Regions from separate parts of the Shigella dysenteriae genome, predicted to be linked through region 2. Evidence: predicted binding sites of a transcription regulator. Region 2 holds the regulator's gene; each other region holds the start of a gene.

Region 1 (5,542 bases), 990 kb from region 2:
CCAAGCTGACGATAAACCTGCGCCAGCGCCGTTGCGCCCAGCGCGTTATTGCCTTTGCCCAAATCAATCAGCAGCAGTGCGTTATCTTCGGTAGAAAGCTGCGGCGTGATGGTGTGACGTACATCTTCCACGCGGGCAAATGCAGAAATCACCAGCGACAGCGGCGACGTCATTTCGCGCTCTTCGTTACCTTCCTGCCAGCGGGTTTTCATCGACATAGAGTCTTTACCCACCGGGATCGTCAGGCCCAGCGCCGGACAAAGCTCTTCGCCCACGGCTTTAACGGCTTCATACAGGCCCGCATCTTCACCAGGGTGGCCTGCCGCCGCCATCCAGTTGGCGGAAAGTTTAATGCGTTTGATATCGCCAATCTGTGTTGCGGCAATATTGGTTAACGCTTCACCGACCGCCAGACGGGCAGAGGCGGCGAAATCCAGCAGCGCAACCGGCGCACGCTCGCCAATCGCCATCGCTTCACCGTAGTAGCTGTCGAGGCTGGCGGTAGTGACCGCGCAGTTAGCGACCGGCACCTGCCACGGCCCCACCATCTGATCGCGCGCCACCATGCCGGTTACGCTGCGGTCACCGATGGTCACCAGGAAAGTTTTCTCCGCCACGGTCGGCAGATGCAGTACGCGTTTCACCGCGTCTGCAATGGTGATCCCTTCACGGACCAGCGCATCGCCCTTCGCTTTCAGCGTTTGTACATCGCGGGTCATCTTCGGCGTTTTACCAAGCAGGACGTCCAGCGGCAGATCGATCGGCTGATTATCAAAATGACGATCGTGCAGAGAAAGATGCAGTTCTTCGGTCGCTTCACCAATCACCGCGTAGGGTGCGCGCTCACGCTTACACAGTTCGTCAAACAGCGGTAATTGATCGGCAGCAACCGCCAGCACGTAGCGTTCCTGGGATTCGTTACACCAGATTTCCAGCGGGCTCATGCCCGGTTCGTCGCTTAGAATATCGCGCAGTTCAAATTTACCGCCGCGCCCGCCGTCGCTCACCAGTTCCGGCATCGCGTTAGAAAGACCGCCAGCGCCGACGTCGTGGATAAACAGGATTGGGTTGGCATCACCAAGCTGCCAGCAACGGTCGATCACTTCCTGGCAGCGACGCTCCATCTCCGGGTTGTCGCGCTGTACGGAAGCAAAGTCGAGGTCGGCATCAGACTGACCTGACGCCATGGAAGACGCCGCTCCGCCGCCAAGACCGATGTTCATTGCCGGGCCGCCGAGAACGACCAGTTTCGCACCGACGTTGATCTCGCCTTTTTGTACGTGATCGGCGCGAATGTTGCCGATCCCGCCCGCCAGCATGATCGGTTTGTGATAACCGCGCAGCTCTTCGCCGTTGTGGCTGTTCACTTTTTCTTCATAAGTACGGAAGTAGCCATTCAGTGCCGGACGACCAAATTCGTTGTTAAACGCCGCGCCGCCCAGCGGGCCTTCGGTCATGATGTCCAGCGCGGTGACAATGCGCTCAGGCTTACCGAAATCTTCTTCCCACGGCTGTTCGAAGCCAGGAATTCGCAGGTTGGAAACGGAGAAACCAACCAAACCCGCTTTCGGCTTCGCGCCGCGTCCGGTGGCGCCTTCATCACGAATTTCGCCGCCGGAACCGGTCGCCGCGCCCGGCCACGGAGAAATCGCCGTCGGGTGGTTGTGAGTTTCGACTTTCATCAGAATATGCGCCGGTTCCTGATGGAAATCGTAGCGGCCCGTTTCGTGGTCAGCAAAGTAGCGGCCCACTTCAGAACCTTCCATTACGGCGGCGTTATCTTTATAAGCAGAGAGAACGTGATCTGGCGTGGTTTCGAAAGTATTTTTGATCATCTTGAACAGCGATTTCGGCTGCTGTTCACCGTCGATAATCCAGTCGGCATTAAAAATTTTGTGGCGGCAGTGCTCAGAGTTCGCCTGAGCGAACATATACAGCTCGATGTCGTTCGGGTTACGACCAAGCTTTGTGAAAGCATCCTGCAGATAGTCAATTTCATCTTCCGCCAGAGCCAGGCCAAGACGCAGGTTAGCGTCGATCAGCGCCTGACGGCCCTGCCCCAGCAAATCAACGCTGGTAACCGGAGTCGGTTGATGGTGGGCAAACAACTGCTCTGCATCATCTAAAGCAAAAAAGACCGTTTCCATCATGCGGTCGTGCAGTTCAGCGGTAACCTGCTGCCATTGTTCATTGGTCAGCGTACCGGCTTCTATATAGTAAGCAACGCCGCGCTCAAGGCGGTTTACCTGTTGTAGCCCGCAGTTATGGGCAATATCGGTCGCTTTCGAAGACCAGGGAGAGATGGTGCCAGGACGCGGGGTCACCAGCAGGAGTTTGCCTTGCGGGGCGTGGCTGGCGAGTGCCGGGCCATATTTCAGCAGGCGTTCAAGTTGTGCGTGCTCATCATCGTTTAACGGCGCATTGAGGTCAGCAAAATGGACATACTCGGCGTAAATATTGTGAACCGGGAGCCTGGCAGCCTGAAAACGTGCCAGCAGTTTGTTGATTCGGAATGCCGACAGTGCAGGCGAACCACGCAGAATTTCCATCATAAGTCTCTCGTCTTCTAAGCTTTCGGTGTACCCAAGGGGGGGAAACGGGCGTCATTATAAAGAATCTGATGCGCTGACGAAACCGTTTGCGTGGAAATAAAATCACCATCGTGAATTAGCAACGCGTGCCGCCAATGGCTGTAATAAGTTGCCATCTGGCGCAGGTTTACGCAAAATGCCGCTCATTTATGAGTAAACCTTTCACTATTATTACGTTTTTTCAAGCTGGGACGCGCACGACACAGAGAATTAACTAATTGAAAAAATTAAAGATTAATTATCTGTTCATCGGCATTCTGGCACTGCTGCTCGCGGTCGCTCTCTGGCCATCCATTCCCTGGTTTGGTAAAGCCGACAACCGTATCGCCGCCATTCAAGCGCGGGGAGAGTTGCGTGTGAGCACCATTCATACTCCCCTGACTTATAACGAAATCAACGGGAAACCTTTTGGCCTGGATTACGAACTGGCGAAACAGTTTGCCGATTACCTCGGTGTAAAACTGAAAGTGACCGTGCGGCAGAATATCAGCCAGCTGTTTGACGACCTCGATAATGGTAACGCCGACCTGCTGGCGGCAGGACTTGTCTATAACAGTGAGCGGGTAAAAAATTATCAGCCTGGCCCTACCTATTATTCCGTGTCACAACAACTGGTTTATAAAGTGGGTCAGTATCGCCCACGTACGCTGGGCAACCTGACGGCGGAGCAACTCACCGTTGCACCGGGTCATGTGGTGGTTAACGATCTCCAGACCCTGAAAGAAACAAAATTCCCGGAATTAAGCTGGAAGGTAGACGACAAAAAAGGCTCTGCGGAATTAATGGAAGATGTCATCGAAGGAAAACTCGATTACACCATTGCTGATTCTGTCGCCATCAGCCTGTTTCAGCGCGTTCACCCGGAGCTCGCCGTAGCGCTCGATATCACCGATGAACAACCGGTGACTTGGTTTAGCCCGTTAGATGGCGATAATACCCTTTCCGCCGCCCTGCTCGACTTCTTCAACGAAATGAATGAAGACGGTACGCTGGCACGCATTGAAGAGAAATACCTGGGGCATGGCGATGATTTTGATTACGTCGATACGCGCACATTTTTACGCGCCGTCGATGCGGTACTGCCGCAGTTAAAGCCCCTGTTTGAGAAATACGCCGAAGAAATTGACTGGCGTTTGCTGGCCGCTATTGCTTATCAGGAATCGCACTGGGATGCACAGGCCACTTCACCGACGGGTGTGCGCGGCATGATGATGTTAACCAAAAATACCGCGCAAAGCCTCGGCATTACGGATCGTACCGATGCCGAACAGAGCATCAGCGGTGGCGTGCGTTATTTGCAGGATATGATGAGTAAAGTGCCGGAAAGTGTGCCGGAGAACGAGCGGATCTGGTTTGCCCTCGCTGCGTACAATATGGGCTATGCGCATATGCTGGATGCCCGCGCCCTGACGGCAAAAACCAAAGGGAATCCTGACAGTTGGGCTGACGTAAAACAGCGTCTGCCTTTACTTAGCCAGAAACCCTATTACAGCAAGCTGACTTACGGCTACGCTCGTGGGCATGAAGCCTACGCTTATGTCGAAAATATTCGTAAGTATCAGATTAGCCTGGTGGGTTATATGCAAGAGAAAGAGAAGCAGGCTACAGAAGCGGCGATGCAACTGGCGCAGGATTATCCGGCGGTATCGCCTACGGAGTTGGGCAAAGAGAAATTTCCTTTTCTCTCGTTTCTTTCCCAGTCGTCATCAAACTATTTGCCCCATTCTCCCTCTCTGCTGTTTTCCAGGAAAGGGAGTGAAGAGAAACAAAATTAATCCGTCGAGGATTGCGCTTTTTTCTGCGCTTTAATTTCCTGGCGGCGCATGCGAAAGAAGTCACTGAGCAACGCCGCGCACTCATCCGCCAGTATTCCTTCCGTAATTTCCACTCGGTGATTCATACCCGGATGATGCAGCACATCCATTAAAGATCCCGCAGCGCCAGTTTTCGCGTCACGCGCACCAAAGACCACGCGACCAATGCGACTGTGGATCATCGCTCCGGCACACATTACACATGGTTCAAGCGTGACATACAACGTGGCGTCGATCAGACGATAATTTTGCATCACCAGACCGCCCTGCCTCAGGGCCATGATTTCTGCATGTGCGGTGGGATCATGTCGACCAATAGGACGGTTCCAGCCTTCGCCAATAACACGATTGTTATGCACTAATACCGCGCCGACCGGTACTTCCCGCTCATCCCAGGCACGCTTCGCCAGCGTCATTGCATGACGCATCCAGTATTCGTGGCTAAATTCGACTTCAGACAAAAAGAAAACTCCGGTTATAAAAGCGCGGCGCATTATACACGGACGCTATGCTTTACTCTATTCCAGTTGCTGGAGTTCACCGCGCGGGGTTACTCGCCAACGATGCTGACAGAAATAAAGCAGCGGATTGTCCTGATTACTGTCGCTATAGCCACTGTACAGCCGCAGCGGCGTGCCGATTTTGCGCTCCAGTTGTGCGACCTTTTCATGTCCCAGACAACGCATCGTCAATACCCAACCACCATAGCCACGCTGAATTTGGCTAGCGATAAGATTAACTCGCGGCAGCCAGGGCGTATCGAAATAAACCGCTTCAACCAGCGGCTGCGGAGAGCCGGTAATCAACCAGATATCAGCATCAGAACTTAACAGGTAGGTGGTTAATCGCTCCTGAACCAGCGGAAAGGCGGTAACATTGTCACGAAACCAGCGTACGAAATCGGCCTGCAACGCCTGCAAACGCGCTTCATTGTGACCAAAAGTGCATCCCCACAGAAGCAGACTCATCGGCCAGCGTGCCGCACGACCTTTTATCAATAACGCAATGGCTATAATCGGCAACAACGGCAGGACAAGTAACGCATTCAGCGGTTGGCGACGCAGTAAATAGCGCAGAAAACTGCCGAACATATCCTGCTGATGCAATGTTCCATCTAAGTCAAAAAACACCACACGA
Region 2 (5,542 bases):
GTGTGGGAAGGGACGCAGCGCCTGGGCGACAACAATAGGGTAGATCGCGCCATTGGCAATCGCCATCACACAGAATGGGATCAGGATTTCGACCAGCGACACATGGCTAATGAAGCCTGCAGCCCAGGTCGCAATGACGCTGACTGCAAACAGCACCAGCAACCACGGTAATAACTGCTTGCCTTGCCATTTCTGCAGCGCGGCGCGACAGCCATAACCACCAATCAGAAACGCGATAGTTTGCGGGACATAACTTAAACCAATAACTGCCGGGCTGTAGCCCATTTCACTAAGGATGAACGGTGAACCGGTCAGCCATGCAAAAAAACTGGCTGAACAGGCCGCGTATATCAGCACGTTGCCGCGATAGGTTTTAGAACGTAGCAGGTCGGTAAAGGTCAGACCATCCTGACTATTGTTACGGGCCTTCGTCGTGGGTTTGAGCCAGAAAATAGGCAGAATCAGCACCACGGTAATGGCAAACAGGGTGGCGAAAATCGCTTGCCAGGAAAAATGGACCAGCAGCCAGCTTCCTAACAGAGGAGCCAGGGCCGGAGATAGACCCACCAGCGGCATGATGGTCGCAAAAATTCGGTTAACTTTCTGTGAAGGATAAAAATCCGTCACTAACGCTTGCCAGATAACCGCCGCGGCGCAGACACCCACAGCCTGTACAAAACGCAATACCAGCAGCGTAGCGGCGTTTTCTACCCACAGCATCCCCAGACTACCTAACGCAAAAATTGTCAGGCCGATTAATAACACCGGTTTACGACCATAACGGTCGGAGAGTGGCCCCCACAGAAGCTGGGCTGCGGCAAAACCGGCAAGGAACAGACTAAGGCTGGCACTGACAGCAGACGCAGGCGTTTGCAGGTCGGCCTGTATGGCGGCGAAAGCAGGCAGATACATATCGGTTGCCAGAAAACCGAGTACGCTCAAACCCGCCAGCCAGACTAAAAATCTTTTCCCAGGTTGCATGTATATTCTCTAAATCTCTCAATTAAACACCGCCGCAAAGTGTAGGGAGTGAAATTAGTGTTGTGAAACGGTAATATTTGATGACTGATTTCAAAAATTTTGCAGGCAGACTATGTGGTCAGAATATTCACTCGAAGTTGTTGATGCGGTAGCGCGTAATGGTAGTTTTAGCGCTGCGGCACAGGAGCTGCATCGCGTTCCTTCTGCGGTCAGCTATACCGTGCGTCAGCTGGAAGAGTGGCTGGCGGTGCCGCTCTTTGAACGACGGCACCGTGATGTGGAGCTGACCGCTGCTGGAGCGTGGTTTCTCAAAGAAGGGCGCTCTGTTGTCAAAAAAATGCAGATCACCCGCCAGCAATGTCAGCAGATAGCGAACGGTTGGCGCGGTCAGTTAGCTATCGCAGTGGATAATATTGTCAGGCCAGAACGTACACGGCAGATGATCGTTGATTTTTATCGCCATTTTGATGATGTCGAACTTCTTGTCTTTCAGGAAGTGTTCAACGGTGTCTGGGATGCGCTTTCCGACGGGCGCGTGGAACTGGCGATTGGCGCAACACGCGCGATTCCGGTAGGCGGTCGTTATGCCTTCCGGGATATGGGGATGCTAAGCTGGAGTTGCGTTGTTGCCAGCCACCACCCGCTGGCGTTGATGGATGGCCCATTCAGCGATGATACGTTGCGCAACTGGCCGTCGTTGGTGCGCGAAGACACCTCGCGAACGCTACCTAAACGTATTACCTGGTTGCTGGATAACCAAAAAAGAGTTGTCGTGCCTGACTGGGAATCATCGGCAACCTGTATCTCGGCAGGATTATGCATAGGGATGGTGCCAACACATTTCGCCAAACCGTGGCTTAATGAGGGGAAGTGGGTAGCACTTGAATTGGAAAACCCCTTCCCGGATTCGGCATGTTGTCTGACATGGCAGCAAAATGATATGTCGCCTGCGTTAACCTGGCTGCTTGAGTATCTCGGCGATAGTGAGACGCTGAATAAGGAGTGGCTGCGGGAGCCGGAAGAGACTCCCGCAACGGGTGATTAACGACGATAGTCGCGGAACGGGCCGTCAGCCACGGAGCGGCGTTCAATCAAGCGCGGATGCACTTCAATGGACTGCGGTTCTTCACGTTTGTTGACGATACGATCCAACAGCATGTTGAACGCTGTTTCACCCAGCGAATCTTTTGGTTGGTGGATCGTGGTCAGCGCCGGCGTAAAATAGCGGGCGTTGCGCACGTTATCATAACCGATCAGCGAAACATCCTGCGGGACGCGCAGACCCATTTCATCAGCAGCACAAAGTGCGCCCATTGCCATGATATCGCCACCACAGAAGACGGCAGTAGGGCGATGCGGCTGCGACAGTATTTGCTGCATGGCGCGATAACCAGATTCGGGTTCAAAGTCACCCTGAACAATCCAGCTTTCCGGCACCTTGATCATCGCTTCTTCCATCGCCTTCATAAAACCGGCAAGGCGGCCTGCGCCGGTGTTACGTTCCAGCGGGCCGGGGATGACGCCGATTTCGCGGTGACCGCGTTCAATCAGATAACGCCCGGCCATGTAGCCGCCTTCGAACGCGTTATCAATGACCGCATCGGTGAAGTCAGCTTTTGCTTCACCCCAGTCCATCACCACCATTGGGATATGGCGATACTCTTCCAGCATCGCCAGCAACGGCTCTGGGTACTCAGAACACATCACCAGCAGACCATCGACGCGTTTTTGCGCCATCATCGACAGATAAGCCCGCTGTTTCTCAAGATTGTTCCACGCATTACCCAGAATCAGGGTGTAACCTTTCTGGAAGCAATTTTTTTCAACCGCTTCAATGATCTCGGCAAAATAGGCCGCTTCGCTGCTGGTCGCCAGCAAACCGATAGACTTGGTGTGGTTAACCTTCAGGCTACGCGCCACCGCGCTAGGGGAGTAGTGTAATTCTTTAATCGCTGCCCACACGGCGTTGCGCGTTTCTTCAGCGACGAAACGTGTTTTGTTGATTACGTGTGACACAGTTGTAGTGGAAACGTTTGCTCGTTTCGCTACATCTTTTATTGTTGCCATTCCATTTCACTCCAGACCCTAACTTCAGCTCCTGCAAAATCGCAAGGTAAACGTTTGCCTTTACACACCTTACGCACAACAAAAGTGTTGCGGTACGCCGGAAAAACGACACGGAGCGTCAGGAAGGGGTCAATGGCCAGTACGCAAATAGTGTAAGCGTGGAATTTTGGCCGATCTTGACGAAAAGGGGAAGTGGTAAAAACACTTATCATTATAAATGACGGGAGATTTTTTCATCACAGTGTGTAAAAATGCGTAATATCACTTTTTGTGTGGTAATAAAAAAGGAGAAAACTTGATGAGCACCGACCTTAAATTTTCACTGGTAACAACGATTATCGTCCTCGGTTTGATCGTAGCCGTGGGTTTGACTGCCGCGCTGCACTGATTTCCTCTCGAGGGAGCGCGTTCTCCCTCGCATCTCCTTCCTGTTTGTTAGCAAAATGGCAAAAGTGTTTTCTCTTTTTGTTATTTTCATTTTTTTGTGATTGCTGTCATGCTTTCGCCACTTTAATGAATATCGCGTAATGACGCGAAGAGGTGGAGATAAGGCATGAAAATTAACTATCCGTTGCTGGCGCTGGCGATTGGCGCGTTTGGTATCGGGACAACGGAGTTCTCGCCAATGGGCTTGTTGCCCGTCATTGCGCGCGGTGTGGATGTCTCGATTCCCGCTGCCGGAATGTTAATCAGTGCCTATGCAGTTGGCGTAATGGTTGGCGCGCCGCTGATGACGCTTCTACTTTCTCATCGTGCCCGCCGCAGTGCGTTGATTTTCCTGATGGCAATTTTCACGCTCGGCAACGTACTTTCCGCCATCGCGCCGGATTATATGACCCTGATGCTTTCACGCATTTTGACCAGCCTGAATCACGGAGCATTTTTTGGTTTGGGTTCAGTCGTGGCCGCAAGCGTGGTGCCAAAACATAAACAGGCCAGCGCAGTTGCCACTATGTTTATGGGGTTAACCCTGGCAAATATCGGTGGCGTGCCGGCGGCGACCTGGTTGGGTGAAACCATCGGCTGGCGGATGTCATTTCTGGCAACGGCGGGGCTGGGAGTGATTTCAATGGTAAGTCTGTTCTTCTCATTACCTAAAGGTGGTGCAGGGGCACGACCTGAAGTGAAAAAAGAGCTGGCGGTATTAATGCGTCCGCAGGTGCTGTCTGCATTGCTGACGACGGTACTGGGAGCTGGTGCAATGTTTACTCTCTACACCTATATCTCTCCGGTACTACAAAGTATTACCCACGCAACACCAGTGTTCGTCACGGCAATGCTGGTGCTGATTGGTGTCGGATTCTCTATCGGTAACTATCTCGGCGGCAAACTGGCAGATCGTTCAGTTAACGGCACGTTGAAAGGCTTTTTGTTGTTGTTGATGGTGATTATGCTGGCAATCCCGTTCCTGGCCCGCAATGAGTTCGGCGCAGCTATTAGCATGGTGGTGTGGGGCGCAGCAACCTTTGCGGTCGTACCGCCGTTACAGATGCGCGTGATGCGTGTCGCCAGTGAAGCGCCAGGTCTGTCTTCATCAGTCAATATTGGTGCCTTTAATCTTGGAAATGCGCTGGGAGCAGCTGCTGGTGGTGCGGTAATTTCCGCTGGGCTGGGATACAGCTTTGTGCCGGTGATGGGAGCGATTGTCGCGGGACTGGCATTATTGCTGGTGTTTATGTCAGCCAGAAAACAACCTGAAACAGTTTGCGTTGCTAACAGCTAATTAAACAAAAACGCAGAAGGATAACCTTCTGCGTTACAGTTGCTGACAACGTGCGATTTATCTTGCCGAATACGCTGTTAACGCCTCATCCGCGTTGGCATGGTAAGCGAAGCGCATCAGGCAATGCTGCATTTGCCATCAGTTATTATGCAGCGAGATTTTTCGCTACGAATTCCCAGTTCACCAGCGCCCAGAAGTGCTCCAGATAGCCAGGACGTGCATTGCGATAGTCGATGTAATATGCGTGTTCCCAGACATCAACGGTCAGCAGCGGAGTCGCTTCGGTGGTCAGTGGAGTACCCGCGTTAGAGGTTGAAACGATAGCCAGTTTGCCATCGCTGTTTTTCACCAGCCAGGTCCAGCCAGAACCAAAGTTTTTGATCGCTGCATCAGTAAACTGAGCTTTGAAATCGGCAAAGCTGCCAAAAGATGCGGCGATAGCTTCAGCGACTTTTCCAGTCGGTTCGCCACCGGCGTTCGGTGCCAGGCAGTTCCAGTAGAAAGTATGGTTCCAGACCTGAGCTGCGTTGTTGAATACGCCACCTTCAGAGCTGCGAATAATCTCTTCCAGTGATTTACCTTCAAACGCGGTACCTTTAATCAGGTTGTTCAGGTTAGTGACATAAGTCTGATGATGCTTGCCGTAGTGATACTCGATAGTTTCCGCAGAAATGTGCGGTGCCAGAGCATCTTTAGCATATGGTAGTGCAGGTAATTCGAATGACATTGCTACTCTCCTTTATTATTAATTTGCATACGTACAATAGCCTT
Region 3 (5,542 bases), 560 kb from region 2:
TTGTGCAATTATTTTGAGGAAGTGTAGAAATTTTGTACTCAAAATTCGTAAGTAAAATAAAAAAGCCGGGGCGACCCGGCAAAAACAAAAATCACTGCATATTATTCGCTGACAAACCAGTCATCGGCGCTTTCCCACGTTTCCTGGAGAATTTCGCTAATGCGCTGTTTATCTTCTTTTGTCGCGCCAATAACCGATAAATTATTCGCTGCGGCATAACGTACCGATACGTGGCCTTCATTATCAGGAAACGCATACTGAATACGGCGGGAAAGTTCGCCAGCCAGGGCGTCAATAGCCCCAGCTGGCAATGGAGAAGTTTTCGCTATGGTGACTTCAATTCGCATAATAGCCCCCTGTTGAATATACTGGTTATTTATACAGGTAAAATAACCTAATGACAACAGGAAGCTACGATTTTTATTGTTTAACGGACCAGCGTACCGTTTCCCCGGCGAGGAATGGCACCAGGGTGTCATCAGTCAGTGCGATGCTTTCAGCAACCTGATGCTCTTCACGTACCAATTCGATGAATGTGTCGTTGACCGGCAACCCATAGAACTGCGGGCCGTTTACAGAACAGAATGCTTCAAAGTGCTGCAGAGCATTCATCTCTTCAAAGACGGTAGCGTAACTGCCCAGCGCGGTTGGGGCGTTGAAGCAGCCCGCGCAGCCGCAGCTGCTCTCTTTGCGATGACGTGTATGTGGCGCAGAATCCGTACCGAGGAATACTCGATTAAAACCGCTGGCGACCAGTTCACGCAGTGCCTGTTGGTGAATATTGCGTTTGAGGATGGGTAGACAATACAGGTGCGGACGCACGCCACCAACCAGCATATGGTTGCGGTTAAACATCAGATGTTGCGGAGTGATGGTAGCAGCCAGCCGTTCATTTCCGTCACGGACATAGTCGGCTGCGTCTTTGGTGGTGATGTGTTCAAAAACGACTTTCAGTGCAGTCAGGCGCTGGCGCAGCGGTTCCATCACGCTTTCTATAAAGCGCGCTTCACGATCAAAAATGTCGATATCTGCATGTGTCACTTCACCATGCACCAGTAGCGGCATACCGATTTTTTCCATGCGCTCAAGTACCGGCATGATTGCGTCAATTGACGTCACGCCGTGGCTGGAGTTAGTGGTTGCGTTTGCCGGGTAAAGTTTTGCAGCGGTGAACACGCCTTCGTTAAATCCGCGCTCCAGCTCATTAGGATCCAGCGAATCTGTTAAATAACAGGTCATCAATGGGGTGAAATCGTGCCCGGCAGGTACGGCGTCAAGAATACGTTGGCGATACGCCACGGCAGCCTCAACGGTGGTCACGGGCGGAGCCAGATTGGGCATTACGATAGCCCGTCCATAAATTTCGCTGGTATACGGCACGACAGTTTTTAACATGTCGCCATCGCGGAGGTGAAGGTGCCAGTCGTCTGGGCGGCGGATCTTTAATACCTGGGATGGTGCAGTCATTAATCTCTATGCTCCGGCTGAAGGGATGTTTTTGCCGGACACAAAGGATAAGCGGAAACGTTTTCCTTTGCACGAAAAATAAAGGGCGCGAATGCGCCCTCGTGATTAATCAGTAAATGGAATGACAATTTCGCCTGGCTTCACTTCAATGCCTTTCGCCAGTTTTTTCGCCATTGCTTCGCCCTGGCTGCCATCTTCGCGCAGGACGTAAGCAGGTTGCTGGTTAAAGTAATTGCGTAATGCCTGGTTCAGATAGGGAAGCAACGTTTGCATCACCGTTTGCATTTTTTCCGGTTGTACCGTCGCATCGACCACCTCCATCTCTTTCAGGAAGATCGCGCCTTTTTCTTTATCAAACACGGGCAGCGCTTTCAGCTTCAGTTTCATGGTCGCTTTCTGACTACCGAACAGGGAGTTCATGTCCAGATTGGCGTCTCCGGTTAGGGTAACCTTATTCGGCTCTTCGCGACCAATTTGGCTGGTCAGGTTTGTCAAAACAATATGGGCGTCAGCCACGCCGGGTAAACCGATATCTTTTGAGAAATTATTATGTTTCGCAAGCGACTGGTTAATTTCTTGTTCGGTGATGGTGTATTGGGTGAGTTGATTACAGCCAACGAGCAGGCCACTGACGATCAATGCAGCGGCAAATAAAAACTTGTTCATGGTAGTCCTCGACATGAAATCTGCGTCAATATCCTGACACAACGCAGCATGTGTCACCAGCGATAAACTCGCCAGCAGAAAAAACTGAAAACGGCGGCAACCCGCGAATACAGGCTGCCGCGGCGGGTCAGGATTAAATCGCCATTGATGATAACAAATTGATTTGTGTCTGTTTCGCCATATTATCGCGGTAATCAGCAACGCGGCTTGGCCAGTTAATTCCGGCTACCAGCGTCAGATTACGCAGTAGCGGGAATAGCTGAATATCATCTTCCGAAAGTTCGCCATTCACGGCGTTCGGTTTGACGATCAGTTTGTCCAGCGCACGTAAATCATCGCTGATATTCTTAATCAGACCGTCAGAGTGGGCCAGCAGGTCGGCAAAATTACCCGCGCTGGCCTCTTTCTTGTCGACGAAATATTTGCGCGCGGCGGGAGTAGAAAACTCATCAAATGCCGATTTGGCAAAACGCGGCAACAGCAGTTTGTTGGCGTAGCCATTGACCTTGCGCAGCCACTCTTCAATGGCAGGGGAACGTTTGCCGGTCAGTAACGGTTTGCCGTCGAGTTTATCGACATAGTGAACGATGTCCATGCTTTCTGGCATATAGCGGCTGTCATCTTTTTGCAGAATGGGAACCTGTTTTTGACCGACCATCCGGGTGGGTGTTTCTGCGTCGTCGTTGAGCAGAACATGTAATTCGACGGGGATATTTTTCAGGCCGAAAATCATGCGGGCTTTGAGGCAGTAAGGGCAGTGATCGTAAATGTATAGCTTCACGTGACTCCTCCATTTGGCTGTCAGTTCACTTTCAGTATGGAGGAGTCAGGGGGGAGTATCAAATCAGGCGTCGCGTTCCAGCAAACGACGCGCGGCGCGTTTCTGGCTAAACTGCCAGCCCAGCGCAAGGAAAGTGAAGATGCCAATAATGCCCAGCATCATCCACGGAAGCTCTGGTTGGTGCGCCGATTTGCCCAGGTCAAACAGCCAGCCGCCACCGATATAACCAATAGCGCCACCAATCGCCAGACCCAGACGGCTAAACCCCATATAGCTGCCGCGAGCTCTTGCGTCCGCCAGCGAAGCACTTAAGGTTTCACGCGCAGGCTCGGCAATGATCGACCCGATATAAAACAGACAAATCAGGGTGAAAAGTTGTTGCAGGCCGCTGACCATGCCCACCGGCATCATGCTTAATGACATTATCAACAGCCCAGCCATCAACCGGTGTTCCAGACGAAAATGCTTTTCACTCCAGCGGGCGATAGGGTAGAGCAACGTTAACGACAGACACGCTTCAATGGCATACATCCATTTAACGGCAGAGGGCGCGCCCGCCACGTCGTTGACCATAATTGGCAGCATCAGCATCACTTGAACAGCCAGCATGTAGTAACCCGCCAGCGTCAGGACATAGGTGACAAAACGCTTGTCGCGCATCACGCGGGTCATGCCTTCGCGAACGGGCGTGCGTACGGTGGAGAGTTTCCATGCCGGTAATAACCACGCATTGAACGCTGCACACAGTACAAACAAAACTGCCCCTGTGGCGCAGACCAGGCGAAAGTCGTATTGCAACAGCCAGCTCCCCAACAATGCGCCAATGACCGCACCGGCACTGTCCTGCATCATCAACAGCGAGAAAAAACGACCACGTTGTTGTGGACGGATTAGTTTCACCACCAGCGCCGAACGCGGCGGATCAAACAACGTGCCGCCGAGTCCCGAGAGCAGGCATGAAAACCACAATAGCCACGGTTCGTGGGCGATACCCATTGTGGCGAATCCGGCGGCGCGCATCAGCATACCGGTAACAATCATCGGTTTGGCACCAAAGCGGTCGGCAATTGCGCCGCCGAAAATACCCAGACCTTGCTGAATAAACTGGCGTAGACCGAGAGCAATACCGACCATGACGGCGGCCCAGCCCATTTGATCAACGAAGCGGATAGAGATCAGCGGGAAGACAACAAAGAACCCCAGCACGACCAGCATATTATCGATGAGCAGGAAATATTTACCCAGGTTCCTCGCCTGCGACACGCGGGACATTTCCCCTCCCGGGAAATAAAAGATGAGCACTTTCTATTCTGCATTGCCGCTAAGACTTTTCCCATCACTTCGGGGACAATATTTTTTTATCAAAACGTCGCTTTGATAGAGAGTTTTTATCAAATATGTGAATAATGCAGAAAATGGCATTTTGGACTTTTCACAGGGTCTGGTTGCGCAGGTATAGTAATACTTACAGCGTATTAAAGACGTTACGGGAAGGAGTAGGTATAGAATGTTTGGCTATCGCAGTAACGTGCCAAAAGTGCGCTTAACCACAGACCGACTGGTCGTGCGTCTGGTGCATGATCGTGATGCCTGGCGTCTTGCGGATTATTACGCAGAGAATCGCCATTTCCTCAAGCCCTGGGAGCCAGTGCGCGACGAAAGCCACTGTTATCCATCAGGCTGGCAGGCCAGGCTGGGGATGATTAACGAATTTCATAAACAAGGTTCAGCTTTCTACTTTGGCTTATTCGACCCGGACGAAAAAGAGATTATTGGCGTTGCCAATTTTTCCAATGTTGTTCGCGGCTCTTTTCATGCCTGCTATCTCGGTTATTCGATTGGGCAAAAATGGCAGGGCAAAGGGCTCATGTTTGAAGCCCTGACCGCAGCCATTCGTTATATGCAGCGCACCCAACATATTCATCGCATTATGGCTAATTATATGCCGCACAATAAACGCAGCGGTGATTTACTGGCGCGACTGGGTTTTGAAAAAGAAGGCTATGCGAAAGACTATCTGTTGATTGATGGACAATGGCGCGATCACGTACTGACGGCATTAACTACCCCAGACTGGACGCCCGGCCGCTAAGGAGAATCTCATGAAATATCAACTTACTGCTCTGGAAGCCCGCGTGATTGGCTGCTTGCTGGAAAAGCAGGTGACCACGCCGGAGCAATATCCGCTCTCAGTCAATGGTGTAGTAACGGCCTGTAATCAGAAAACGAACCGTGAACCGGTCATGAATCTGAGTGAATCTGAAGTGCAGGAACAGCTGGATAATCTGGTCAAACGTCATTATCTGCGCACGGTGAGTGGCTTTGGTAATCGAGTCACCAAATATGAGCAACGTTTTTGTAATTCAGAATTTGGCGATCTGAAACTGAGCGCCGCAGAAGTGGCGTTAATCACCACGTTGTTATTGCGTGGTGCCCAGACGCCGGGTGAACTGCGCAGCCGCGCCGCGCGAATGTATGAATTCAGCGATATGGCGGAAGTGGAGTTGACGCTGGAACAACTGGCGAATCGCGAAGATGGTCCTTTTGTGGTGCGTCTGGCCCGCGAACCGGGTAAACGCGAAAGCCGCTACATGCATCTTTTCAGTGGTGAGGTAGAGGATCAGCCGG
Region 4 (5,542 bases), 1.2 Mb from region 2:
TCATCCTGGCGATGCTGCCCGACGCAGACGTATTGTCGTTTAAATTTGGCGTTGCTTACGGCAATGTTTTTGGTCATCGCGGGTTTACCCATTCGCTGGTGTTTGCGTTTGTTGTCCCGCTGTTATGTGTGCTGATTGGACGCCGATGGTTCAGGGCTGGGCTGATTCGCTGCTGGCTGTTTTTAACCGTCTCGTTGCTATCGCACAGCATGCTGGATTCGGTAACCACTGGTGGTAAGGGTGTTGGCTGGCTGTGGCCGTGGTCAGATGAACGCTTTTTCGCTCCCTGGCAGGTGATTAAAGTCGCGCCGTTTGCATTGTCTCGTTACACCACAGCGTACGGGCATCAGGTGATTATTTCTGAATTGATGTGGGTGTGGTTGCCGGGGATGGTGCTTATGGGAATGTTGTGGTGGCGCAGGCGATAACCGGATGCGAAAACTCGCATCCGGCAATAGCGCAATTACTTACGACGCCAGGTGGTTCCTTGCGGGCCATCTTCCAGCACGATCCCCATCTCGTTAAGACGGTCACGTGCCGCATCTGCCGCCGCCCAGTCTTTCGCTTTACGGGCATCCAGACGCTGTTGAATTAACGCTTCAATCTCAGCCACTTCGCTGTCGTCTGCCTGCGCACCGCTTTGCAGGAACGCTTCCGGTTCTTGCTCCAGCAGGCCCAATACAGCGGAAAGTTTACGCAGGTGAGATGCCATTGCATTCGCCGCTGCCATATCTTCTGCTTTCAGACGGTTTACTTCACGCGCCATATCAAACAGCACGGAATAGGCTTCCGGGGTGTTGAAATCGTCGTCCATCGCTTCAATAAAGCGCGCTTCAAACGCTTCGCCACCGGCAGGCGCAACGGTTTTATCTGTGCCGCGCAGCGCAGTGTAGAGACGCTCCAGCGCCGCACGCGCCTGCTTCAGGTTCTCTTCGCTGTAGTTCAACTGGCTGCGATAGTGGCCCGACATCAGGAAGTAACGCACGGTTTCGGCGTCGTAGTATTTCAGCACATCGCGAACGGTAAAGAAGTTACCCAGCGATTTGGACATTTTCTCGCGGTCAACCATCACCATTCCGGAGTGCATCCAGTAGTTCACATACTGGCCATCATGGGCACAGGTGGACTGCGCGATTTCGTTCTCGTGGTGCGGGAACATCAGGTCTGAACCGCCGCCGTGGATATCAAAGTGGTTACCCAGCTGCTTGCAGTTCATTGCCGAACATTCAATGTGCCAGCCAGGACGGCCCGCGCCCCACGGAGACGGCCAGCTCGGTTCGCCCTCTTTCGACATCTTCCACAGAACGAAGTCCATCGGGTTGCGTTTGTCGTCGACCACGTCAACGCGCGCACCTGCCTGCAGCTGGTCGAGATCCTGACGCGACAGCACGCCATAAGTCGGATCGGTCGGGACGTCGAACATCACGTCGCCGTTGTCCGCCACATAAGCGTGACCTTTGGCGATCAGTTGTTCAGTAAGTTCAATAATTTCTGCGATATGGTGCGTCGCGCGCGGCTCCATATCCGGGCGCAGAATGTTCAACGCATCAAAATCTTTGTGCATTTCGGCGATCATGCGATCCACCAGCGCCACAAAGCTTTCGCCATTTTCATTGGCGCGTTTGATGATTTTGTCGTCGATATCGGTAATGTTGCGCACATACTTCAGCTTATAGCCGAGGAAACGCAGATAGCGCGCAACCACGTCAAAAGCAACAAAGGTACGCCCGTGACCGATATGACAGAGATCGTAAACGGTGATTCCACACACGTACATGCCGACTTCCCCGGCGTGAATAGGCTTAAATTCCTCTTTTTGGCGTGTCAGAGTATTGAAGATTTTTAGCATCGAAGATTCCGTTTAGACATGTGTGGGTAATTGAGTTGCGTATAATACCCATATTTCCCGCGCGAATCAGCATACATTGCGTGATGATCCGATCGTGCGGTTATGCTATAACACCACCCTATATATGACCCGAACTGGGTTGAAGCACCAATCAAACGGAACAGGATGCAAAAATGGTTACTTTCCACACCAATCACGGCGATATTGTCATCAAAACTTTTGACGATAAAGCACCTGAAACAGTTAAAAACTTCCTGGACTACTGCCGCGAAGGTTTTTACAACAACACCATTTTCCACCGTGTTATCAACGGCTTTATGATTCAGGGCGGCGGTTTTGAACCGGGCATGAAACAAAAAGCCACCAAAGAACCGATCAAAAACGAAGCCAACAACGGTCTGAAAAATACCCGTGGTACGCTGGCAATGGCCCGTACTCAGGCTCCGCACTCTGCAACTGCACAGTTCTTCATCAACGTGGTTGATAACGACTTCCTGAACTTCTCTGGCGAAAGCCTGCAAGGTTGGGGCTACTGCGTGTTTGCTGAAGTGGTTGAAGGCATGGACGTGGTAGACAAAATCAAAGGTGTTGCAACCGGTCGTAGCGGTATGCACCAGGACGTGCCAAAAGAAGACGTTATCATTGAAAGCGTGACCGTTAGCGAGTAATCGTGGCGACACTCTTTATTGCAGATCTTCATCTCTGCGTGGAAGAACCGGCGATCACCGCCGGTTTTCTGCGTTTTTTAGCGGGGGAAGCCCGCAATGCCGACGCGCTGTATATTCTTGGCGATCTGTTTGAAGCGTGGATTGGCGACGACGATCCCAACCCACTCCATCGCCAGATGGCGGCGGCGATCAAAGCGGTGTCCGATTCCGGCGTTCCCTGTTATTTCATTCATGGCAACCGTGATTTTCTGCTCGGCAAACGCTTTGCCCGTGAAAGCGGCATGACGTTATTGCCGGAAGAAAAGGTGCTCGAACTTTATGGTCGTCGGGTGTTGATTATGCATGGCGACACGCTGTGCACCGATGACGCGGGTTATCAGGCTTTTCGCGCCAAGGTCCACAAACCCTGGCTGCAGACGCTATTCCTCGCCCTGCCGTTGTTTGTGCGCAAACGCATTGCCGCGCGAATGCGCGCGAACAGTAAAGAAGCCAACAGCAGTAAATCGCTGGCGATCATGGACGTTAACCAAAACGCGGTGGTCAGTGCGATGGAAAAACATCAAGTGCAATGGCTGATTCACGGGCATACCCATCGCCCGGCGGTACATGAACTTATCGCCAACCAGCAACCTGCTTTTCGCGTGGTACTCGGTGCCTGGCATACAGAAGGTTCGATGGTGAAAGTCACGGCGGATGACGTTGAGCTGATTCATTTTCCGTTTTAAAAAACCCGCAACTTTGCTGATTTCACAGCCACGCAACCGTTTTCCTTGCTCTCTTTCCGTGCTATTCTCTGTGCCCTCTAAAGCCGAGAGTTGTGCACCACAGGAGTTTTAAGACGCATGTCTTCCCGCAATAATCCGGCGCGTGTCGCCATCGTGATGGGGTCCAAAAGCGACTGGGCTACCATGCAGTTCGCCGCCGAAATCTTCGAAATCCTGAATGTCCCGCACCACGTTGAAGTGGTTTCTGCTCACCGCACCCCCGATAAACTATTCAGCTTCGCCGAAAGTGCCGAAGAGAACGGTTATCAGGTGATTATTGCGGGCGCAGGCGGCGCAGCGCACCTGCCGGGTATGATTGCCGCCAAAACGCTGGTGCCAGTGCTGGGCGTGCCAGTACAGAGCGCCGCACTGAGCGGTGTCGATAGCCTCTACTCCATCGTACAAATGCCGCGCGGCATTCCGGTGGGTACGCTGGCGATTGGTAAAGCTGGCGCGGCAAACGCGGCGTTACTGGCAGCACAAATTCTTGCGACTCATGATAAAGAACTGCACCAGCGTCTGAATGACTGGCGCAAAGCCCAGACCGACGAAGTGCTGGAAAACCCGGACCCGCGAGGTGCGGCATGAAACAGGTTTGCGTCCTCGGGAACGGGCAGTTAGGCCGTATGCTGCGTCAGGCAGGCGAACCGTTAGGCATTGCTGTCTGGCCGGTCGGGCTGGACGCTGAACCGGCGGCGGTGCCTTTTCAACAAAGCGTGATTACCGCTGAGATCGAACGCTGGCCGGAAACCGCATTAACCCGCGAGCTGGCGCGCCATCCTGCCTTTGTGAACCGCGATGTGTTCCCGATTATTGCTGACCGTCTGACTCAGAAGCAGCTTTTCGATAAGCTCCACCTGCCGACCGCACCGTGGCAGTTACTTGCCGATCGCAGCGAGTGGCCTGCGGTGTTTGATCGTTTAGGTGAGCTGGCGATTGTTAAGCGTCGCACTGGTGGCTATGACGGACGCGGTCAATGGCGTTTACGCGCCGATGAAACCGAACAGTTACCGGAAGAGTGTTACGGCGAATGTATTGTCGAGCAAGGCATTAACTTCTCTGGTGAAGTATCGCTGGTTGGCGCGCGCGGCTTTGATGGCAGCACCGTGTTTTATCCGCTGACGCATAACCTGCATCAGGACGGTATTTTGCGCACCAGCGTCGCTTTCCCGCAGGCCAATGCACAGCAGCAAGCGCAAGCCGAAGAGATGCTTTCGGCGATTATGCAGGAGCTGGGCTATGTGGGCGTGATGGCGATGGAGTGTTTTGTCACCCCGCAAGGTCTGTTGATCAACGAACTGGCACCGCGTGTGCATAACAGCGGTCACTGGACACAAAACGGTGCCAGCATCAGCCAGTTTGAGCTGCATCTGCGGGCGATTACCGATCTGCCGTTACCGCAACCGATAGTGAATAGTCCGTCAGTGATGATCAACCTGATTGGTAGCGATGTGAATTATGACTGGCTGAAACTGCCGCTGGTGCATCTGCACTGGTACGACAAAGAAGTCCGTCCGGGCCGTAAAGTGGGGCATCTGAATTTGACCGACAGCGACACATCGCGTCTGACCGCGACGCTGGAAGCCTTAATCCCGCTGCTGCCGCCGGAATATGCCAGCGGCGTGATGTGGGCACAGAGTAAGTTCAGTTAACCTGGTGCTCATTTGATTGCCGGATGCGGCGTGAACGCCTTATCCGGCCTACACCGATCCGGTACCCATTGTAGGCCTGATAAGACGCGCCAAGCGTCGCATCAGGCATTGTGCGCCAATTGCCGGATGCGGCACCAATTGTAGGCCTGATAAGACGCGTCAAGCGTCGCATCAGGCACAAATGTCTAATGCCTACAACTACAGCGAAATACAGGTCCCCGCTTCGCCCGCCAGCGTCTCTTCAATTCGCGATAACGCCCCAATCCACGCGGGTTTACCACGGCTTCTGACATAACCACTCACCGCCGTTACCTTCGGCCCCATCGAACCATCGGCTTTGGCAAATGGCGCTAACTCATCCGGTGTGGCATGGCGAATGGCACGTTGCTGCGGCGTTCCCCAGTTTTCATATACCGCATCAGCATCGGTGAGGATCACCAGTCCATCGGCGTTAATTTGCTCGGCGAGCAACGCAGCGGCGAGATCTTTATCAATCACTGCTTCACTCCCTGCTCCGTCATCCGTCACAGGCACACCGCCGCCGCCACTGCAAATCACCACATGCCCCTCTTTGAGCAACAACTCGATGGCTTCGCTGTCGAGAATTTT

What was found. The regulator PurR, encoded in region 2, represses purine synthesis genes. The targets are predictions, from matches to a motif close to CANGCAAACGTTTGCNTG.
Region 1: the regulator PurR is predicted to act here: its motif matches at 2,628-2,645, upstream of purL (phosphoribosylformylglycinamidine synthase).
Region 3: the regulator PurR is predicted to act here: its motif matches at 1,518-1,535, upstream of pyrC (dihydroorotase).
Region 4: the regulator PurR is predicted to act here: its motif matches at 3,272-3,289, upstream of purE (5-(carboxyamino)imidazole ribonucleotide mutase).

Annotation. Positions count from the first base shown of each region.
Region 1 is NZ_CP055055.1:3,508,457-3,513,998, forward strand. Features, by position in the region: gene purL (phosphoribosylformylglycinamidine synthase) at 1-2,552, opposite strand, end outside; gene mltF (membrane-bound lytic murein transglycosylase MltF) at 2,810-4,366, shown strand; gene tadA (tRNA adenosine(34) deaminase TadA) at 4,363-4,866, opposite strand; gene yfhb (phosphatidylglycerophosphatase C) at 4,924-5,542, opposite strand, start outside.
Region 2 is NZ_CP055055.1:2,513,675-2,519,216, reverse strand. Features, by position in the region: gene punC (purine nucleoside transporter PunC) at 1-981, opposite strand, end outside; gene punR (DNA-binding transcriptional activator PunR) at 1,094-2,026, shown strand; gene purR (HTH-type transcriptional repressor PurR) at 2,023-3,048, opposite strand; gene cydH (cytochrome bd-I accessory subunit CydH) at 3,347-3,436, shown strand; gene HUZ68_RS11990 (MFS transporter) at 3,602-4,771, shown strand; gene sodB (superoxide dismutase [Fe]) at 4,917-5,498, opposite strand.
Region 3 is NZ_CP055055.1:1,950,256-1,955,797, forward strand. Features, by position in the region: gene dinI (DNA damage-inducible protein I) at 102-347, opposite strand; gene pyrC (dihydroorotase) at 421-1,467, opposite strand; gene HUZ68_RS09340 (lipoprotein) at 1,573-2,133, opposite strand; gene grxB (glutaredoxin 2) at 2,267-2,914, opposite strand; gene mdtH (multidrug efflux MFS transporter MdtH) at 2,978-4,186, opposite strand; gene rimJ (ribosomal protein S5-alanine N-acetyltransferase) at 4,422-5,006, shown strand; gene HUZ68_RS09360 (YceH family protein) at 5,017-5,542, shown strand, end outside.
Region 4 is NZ_CP055055.1:1,308,000-1,313,541, reverse strand. Features, by position in the region: gene HUZ68_RS06150 (metal-dependent hydrolase) at 1-428, shown strand, start outside; gene cysS (cysteine--tRNA ligase) at 464-1,849, opposite strand; gene ppiB (peptidylprolyl isomerase B) at 2,023-2,517, shown strand; gene lpxH (UDP-2,3-diacylglucosamine diphosphatase) at 2,520-3,242, shown strand; gene purE (5-(carboxyamino)imidazole ribonucleotide mutase) at 3,360-3,869, shown strand; gene purK (5-(carboxyamino)imidazole ribonucleotide synthase) at 3,866-4,933, shown strand; gene HUZ68_RS06120 (carbamate kinase) at 5,132-5,542, opposite strand, start outside.